DNA from 3 places in the Bacillus sp. ABA4_010 genome. Region 2 is predicted to be linked to each of the others. Evidence: riboswitches for the same ligand, from Rfam matches in the RefSeq annotation. Region 2 holds a riboswitch; each other region holds the start of a gene.

Region 1 (2,204 bases), 200 kb from region 2:
TCCTAAAATGGTTTTCTATTTTATTGATATTTCTCTAACATTTGCAACACACTTTTCTTCATCTCATCCCTTAACTTCTCGGGACGCAAAACTTCCACATACTCTCCTTGACTAAGGAGCCACATCTTAATTCCATGTCCGAATACTTCTGCTTCAAATACAATGCTATTTTCATCTTTCCCAACAATGCGGGCAGTAGGAAGCCGATCGAGAACGGCTTGAGGAGATGGGCCGGTGAAACGAAATTTAATCGTCATTAGTTCACCTGTATGCATAAATTGAATTCGTTTACGGAATTCTCCTTCTTGAAACCGCTCCTTATATGGCGATTCAAAATGCTCGTCTGTCATATAACATGTCGTCATTCGGTCTACCCTGTAGATGGTCGGAAAATCTAAATCACGCTTTGTTTGATAAGCAATTAAATAAAAATAGTAATCTGAAAACATAAGTCCGACAGGTTTTAATGTTCTCTCACTATCCGTGTTATCATGCTCCCGTTGATAGCGGATATTAATCAACCGCTTTGTATGAACGGCTTTTGCTAATTCCCAAAGCAAAGAGAAGAGAGAGCGATTATGCTGCAAGTCAACATATAAATGTTTTTCATTTAACATGAGCTTTTTAATAAATTCCTGATTAACTGGCTGAGCCAAATTTGTCAGTTTATCAATAAGCTGCTCCATCTCTTTTTTCGGAAAAGCCCGTGATTCAATCACGATTTTTAAAAGGGCAAAAATTTCTTCATTACGTAAAAACTGTTCATTCCCTACCTCTAGTCGATATACTTTCTCCTTACGATCATATTCTAAGTATTGGCTCGTTTTAGCAGTTTCGAGAAAGTCTCGCAAGCTGTCAAAATCACGTTGAATCGTCTTCTCTCCAACGTGAAAAGCATCTGCTTCCCCTTTTTTCGTCAGTGTGTGACCTTTACATAACCTGTCATACATAGACAAGACGCGGTACGTTTGGTTTTGGGATGTATTCATTTGCTTCTCTTTCACTCCTATTCAATTATCGAAGAGCAACTTTACATACTCATCATATAAATTCACTTGGACGTATTATGTACTTTAAAAACATTTTTTTATCCAAATAAAAAAACCTTCGAAAGGCATGCGAAGGCAAGTATCAATGTGCAGCCCGGCGGCCATTGCAATTGCTTTAGGTCCGTAGCTTTGCGTCCTTGTTTTTCAACAAGTTTGCCCAATCTATTTCGATATGAATGAAAGTTCTCTATTTAACATACAAACCAAATAACCTATGTCTATTTTACTATAAACAAAAGATTTTCCAAGAAAAAAATGTTAAAAATAAGAAAATGATGTAAAAGAACTGAAAGAGATAATTTGAAAAAATAAATACCCCTGAAATCACAAAGATTTTTTATAGGCACATTTTTAGATTGCAGAATTTCACAATTGAAAAAATCAAACCACCTCGATTGAAAGTTTCCTGTAAAAAAAGAAAAAAGGAATACGACTCATTCGCATTCCTTTTCACCCCTTATCAATAACAATTAAATTCGATTATCGTCTGCTTTCCATTGTTTAATCGCTTTTTTAATATCTTTCGGTTCCAAGTTTTCACTTGCTACTTTTTTAGCCAGTTCAACAAACTCTTCATCACTTGCAAATCGTAACGCGACAATTTGTGCAACACTTAATCGAGAATCAAGCAATTTGCCTGTTAACACATAGTGGCGCAGGTTTTCTTCTGCTCGGATAGCACGATCTTGTGCTTTAAGCGGATAGATGCGCAATAGAAAAACGGCAACCATCATGATTATGACAAGAAATAGAAGAAGGCCAGAGGTTAACAAATTAACGTCATCCTGAAACAAATGGATGACGGCTCCAATTAAAGCCAGCAGAAGTGCTCCTAGCAAATAATAATGATAGATTGGGTGAAGCCTTGTATGATTTTCAAAGTTTTGTGGTTTCATCGTATTATCTCCATATTATGTTTCATTTTTATTTCTCTTTTACTACAAAGCTACTATAAGCTTTTCTTCACGCCTAGTCAATTAAACAGTGCGTTTTATCATTTTTAGTAAGCTATCCGTGACACCTAACACAAAAAGAACCAATTCCTTTCAATCCTCATTTTTTTCATTATAAGACTTTAATGTTTTTTCCGTTGAAAGAGCAAGACGGAATATAGGTTCAACATATCGTTCGAGGAACTGGAAAATCCATGATAAT
Region 2 (2,204 bases):
CGTGGCTGTCGCAGCGAAAGGCTCGATTTACCGGTTTGCAGGCGATGAATTTATTATTGTGTACCCAAACATCGAAGGAGAGAAGGCGGTATCCCAGTACGCCAAAGACCTTCTTGCTATCTATGAAAAACCGTTTTTATTGGATAACGGATTAGAGATTCATACGACTCCGAGCATTGGCATCAGCATTTTCCCTGACCATGGCGATAATTATGATACATTGTTAAAAAATGCGGATACCGCGATGTATGTCGCAAAAGCACAAGGACGGAATACTTTTGCCATATATGAGCGAAAGATGAATGAACACCATGAAGAAACGCTGCTAATTGAACAACACTTACGAAAAGCCATTCAAAATAATGAGTTGGAGCTTCATTTTCAGCCGAAATTAGACTTACGAACAGAGCAAGTGAATGGTGTCGAAGCGTTGCTGCGGTGGAATAGTCCACGATTAGGAAATGTCTCGCCAGCTAAATTTATTCCAATTGCAGAAGATACGGGTCTCATTATTGAACTGGATGAATGGGTGTTGGAAAAAGCCTGTCAGCAAAATAAAGAATGGAATCGTCATTCTTTTGCTTCTCCAATTAAAATGGCGGTTAATATCTCACCGCTTCATTTTCGTCTCCCCAACTTTTCAAATGTCGTTGACCGAATTTTAAAGAAAACAAAGCTCGATCCAAGCTTACTGGAAATTGAAATTACGGAAAACAGCTTCATTGATAATACAGAAGAATGTATCGCCTGTTTAAAAAGACTGCGGGAAATGAATGTGTCTGTTGCAATTGATGATTTTGGAAAAGGTTTTTCGTCCCTTAATTATTTACGGAAGTTTCCCATCAACTCGCTGAAAATCGATCGAGCTTTCATTCAAGAAGTAGCGGAGTATACGGAAGATACAGCGATTGTCAAAGCCATTACGTATTTAGCTCACGAATTAAATTTAAAAGTCGTCGCTGAAGGCATTGAAACAAAAGATGTTATGGAACTGCTGAAGAAACTGAAATGTGATGAAATTCAAGGCTATTACATTAGCAGACCTCTTCCGCAAGTAGAGCTGGAGCGGGTCATCATGCAATTAAATGAAGGCAAATTTGCTGGAAATGTGTGAAATTTTTAATTTTTTTGTCCAAACAGAAACAACCTCTTCACAATCTATGTGAAGAGCCGATATAAACAGTAAGAATCATAAAAAATGAAAAGGCAAACTTGTCGAAAGGCAAGGACGCAAAGCCATGGGCCTAACCAGTTTTACTGTACGGTTGCCAGGTTGCCATTCTCCTTTTTGAAAGGGCGTGGCTCATTCAAAAAGGAGAGGTATATATGAAACGAATGAAAAAGGTTTTGATGCTGATGATCATTGCCTGCATACTGCAAGGTACAGGGGTAGCGGGAACACAGCAACAAGCAGAGGCCGCACAACAAACTAGTGGCTATTCCACATGGCTTTGGGATACAAGTGCCATCGTTCAACAGACAGACCGCTTGCTTACATTTATGGAGCAAAAGAACGTAACGAGTGTTTTCCTTCAAGTAAGCAAACACATTCCCGTCCAAGCGTATCGCACATTCATTCAAAAAGCGGGGACAAAAGGTATTGCCGTGTACGCACTTGACGGTGCCCCAAATTGGGTTTCCACTCAAGGGCAAAAATCCGCTCGTAACTTCTTTTCTTGGGTCGCAACTTATCAATCACAAGCGGCTAGCGGAGAAAAATTTTCCGGTATTCACTTAGATGTAGAGCCTTATTTATATGCAGGCTGGACGAGCCAATATGCCAAAACAGTATTAGCGTACCAAACGCTTCTGATGGATGCAAAAGCATCGTCTGCAGCGCTTAACTTGCCACTGACGGCAGATATTCCGTTTTGGTTTGATGAAAAATCGTACAATAACCGAAACGGAAAAGGAAAATTATCTGATTGGGTCATTTCCAATACAGACTCTGTCACAATTATGGCGTACCGTGACGGAGCAGCAGGAGCAAACGGCATCATTGAGCTTGTCAAAAACGAAATGAATTATGCAGCCATTCATCATAAAAAGGTAACGATTGGTGTTGAAACGCTTCAATCGCTTGAAGCGAATTTCGTTTCATTTTATGAAGAAGGCAGCTCGTACATGTTCAACCAATTAGACATCGTCCAATCTCATTATCAATCATTCTCTAGCTTCGACGGCTTTGCCATTCATTCCATTCA
Region 3 (2,204 bases), 110 kb from region 2:
TCCTGCCTTGCCAGCTTTTTGCATTTGCTGATAGTATGATTCATCTAATACACTTTTTCCGCGCACGGATGAATCAGGATGTGCCATCATATTACCATTTTTATCAACCATGAACGCATAGCCGGTGTCTCCGAATTTGATTTTTTCAATTAATTCGAAGAGGTGGTTAATCTCAATGTCAATGCCGACTACACCAATTGTTTGTTCATTTGTTATAACCGCTTTAAGTGCCGTAATAACGGTTTTTCCTGTGGCAATATCCGTATATGGTTCTTCCCAAATGACAGCTCCATTGCTGGCAACGGCACGCTTATACCAGTCTTTTTCTGTCGGCTTGTATCCTTCTGGAAGCTCGGTGTCAGGGTAAAGGAGCATGTCGTTTTTTTCGGTTGCAAAATAGCTATTTAATAGATTAGGAGAGGCTTCATGGAAGCGTTCAAAATGAGACAGCACGTTTCCTTGCGAGTCCGCCGGATTGTTTCCATAGTTTTCAATGGTATCCATACTCGTTAATTGTAATAAATCTCGCTCATGTTCATCGAGAAACATGCGGACTAATTGGTCGGCCTGATCTAATGCCGTCTTCATCTGCTCGGTCGATTGGTCCACAGATAGGTCGACACTCATTTTATAGTTAATGACGGCTAAGACGATGCCTGTTATAAAAAGCAAAGCCAAAACCGGGTAAAGGATTTGTTTTTGCAAACTTCGTTTCATAGTAGTCCTCCTCATAAGATGGTAGTTGCAAGAAAAAATTATATATTTTTCCAAGATTTCTTACAAGTTCAAAAGAAAAATTGAAATTTTCAGTTTAGATTTTTCTATATAAATCGATCTAGAAAATTCGACATACCCAAAAGAACGGGCTGGATCAACGATGGTGCTGCTTCTCGATGGACTGAAGAGGTGTCGAATGATTACAGGGAACCTATATAAATAAAAGAAGGAAAATCAAGAGGGATTTATTGGACATTTAAGGAGCTTTCTTTTAATATTTTTGTATAACAGATTATTTAAAGAATCATATGTTTTTAAATACGCTTTAATTATGTCTCGTTATTCCGATATAAAAGATAATACATTTATAGATTAGAAAGCGTTGATGCATAGGCCGTTAAATGGGCACTTAGGCTGTGCGGAGCGAGTGGTGCAACCGGCTAATCCTCAATCACTACTACTTTTCGTATAGGAGGAACTTGCCATGACAACGGCTTTTATGCTGGAACATCGTCTTTCTACTCTTTCTATGAATCAACGAATCTCTTTTTTACTACAAGCCTTAAGGGAGCATGATTTTCATACGTATATTCATTCTGTTAATACCGCCGTACTGTTTCTTCAATTTGCCAAACATCTCCATATTTCTTCAGAAGTTCGAAATGGATTGATTAACTCTATCCTTCTTCATGATATTGGCAAACTCTACATTTCTTCTGCTATCTTAGAAAAGGAAACGAAACTGACAACAGAGGAATGGAGCGAGTTGATGAACCATCCTTTATACGGAGAGGTTTTAATCAAGAAATTTTTAGACGATTGTGGTGTGGACGCAACGTTTGCGTCACTTCATCACGAAAACATAGACGGCTCCGGGTATCCTTACAAATATACAGATGACCAACTTCCGCTATTTTGCAAAATGCTGCGCATTGTGGACAGCTATGAGGCGATGACGAGCGATCGTCCGTATTCTAAAGCGCTCACAAGCGAAGAGGCTTTTAAAGAATTGACGGCTTTAGCCGGAACATGTTATGACCGCAACTTAGTTGATCGCTTCATCCATATGGTGAAAAAGGAGCAACTAGATCCATCCATTTAGAAAAATCTTGAAGCGGTTCGTGTACCCTTTGAATGTTTGAGTGTGACATCCGCTTAGGTCTAGAAAATTTGGCATAACCGTTCTTTGACTATGTCGAATTTTCTAGATCAATTTATATATGAATTAAGCTAAAGATATAGAAATTAAGAGACTCTTTTTAGGAGGAAGCCGGGATGTTGGCCCAGTTTTTTGTCAATATATGCATTTTTATTACGTTCCTTTTTCTTGCAGGAATTTGGTCGAAAAAATATACAGCGATTAAACATAGTCAAGCCTATGCCGTATGGTCAGGTGGGTTGTTCGGGGTATTAGGCATCATTGTCATGCTTTTTGCCATCTCGGTCAACGAGGAAACGAGGGTCGATTTACGGCACTTAGCTCCGAT

The links. Region 2 has a riboswitch for cyclic di-GMP ahead of ACXAEO_RS07990 (amidase). Riboswitches for the same ligand answer to the same signal wherever they lie in the genome.
Region 1: linked by a shared signal. The riboswitch ahead of ACXAEO_RS07030 (helix-turn-helix transcriptional regulator) and the one ahead of ACXAEO_RS07990 (amidase) in region 2 are both predicted to bind cyclic di-GMP.
Region 3: linked by a shared signal. The riboswitch ahead of ACXAEO_RS07500 (HD-GYP domain-containing protein) and the one ahead of ACXAEO_RS07990 (amidase) in region 2 are both predicted to bind cyclic di-GMP.

Annotation. Positions count from the first base shown of each region.
Region 1 covers NZ_JBSWUN010000003.1:1,184,624-1,186,827, reverse strand. The annotation lists gene ACXAEO_RS07030 (helix-turn-helix transcriptional regulator) at 21-989, opposite strand; cyclic di-GMP riboswitch class I at 1,135-1,217, opposite strand; gene ACXAEO_RS07025 (DUF6526 family protein) at 1,520-1,945, opposite strand.
Region 2 covers NZ_JBSWUN010000003.1:1,387,517-1,389,720, forward strand. The annotation lists gene ACXAEO_RS07985 (sensor domain-containing protein) at 1-1,114, shown strand, start outside; cyclic di-GMP riboswitch class I at 1,196-1,281, shown strand; gene ACXAEO_RS07990 (amidase) at 1,327-2,204, shown strand, end outside.
Region 3 covers NZ_JBSWUN010000003.1:1,280,329-1,282,532, forward strand. The annotation lists partial or broken gene ACXAEO_RS07495 (cache domain-containing protein) at 1-732, opposite strand, end outside; cyclic di-GMP riboswitch class II at 1,084-1,167, shown strand; gene ACXAEO_RS07500 (HD-GYP domain-containing protein) at 1,202-1,819, shown strand; gene ACXAEO_RS07505 (GGDEF domain-containing protein) at 1,993-2,204, shown strand, end outside.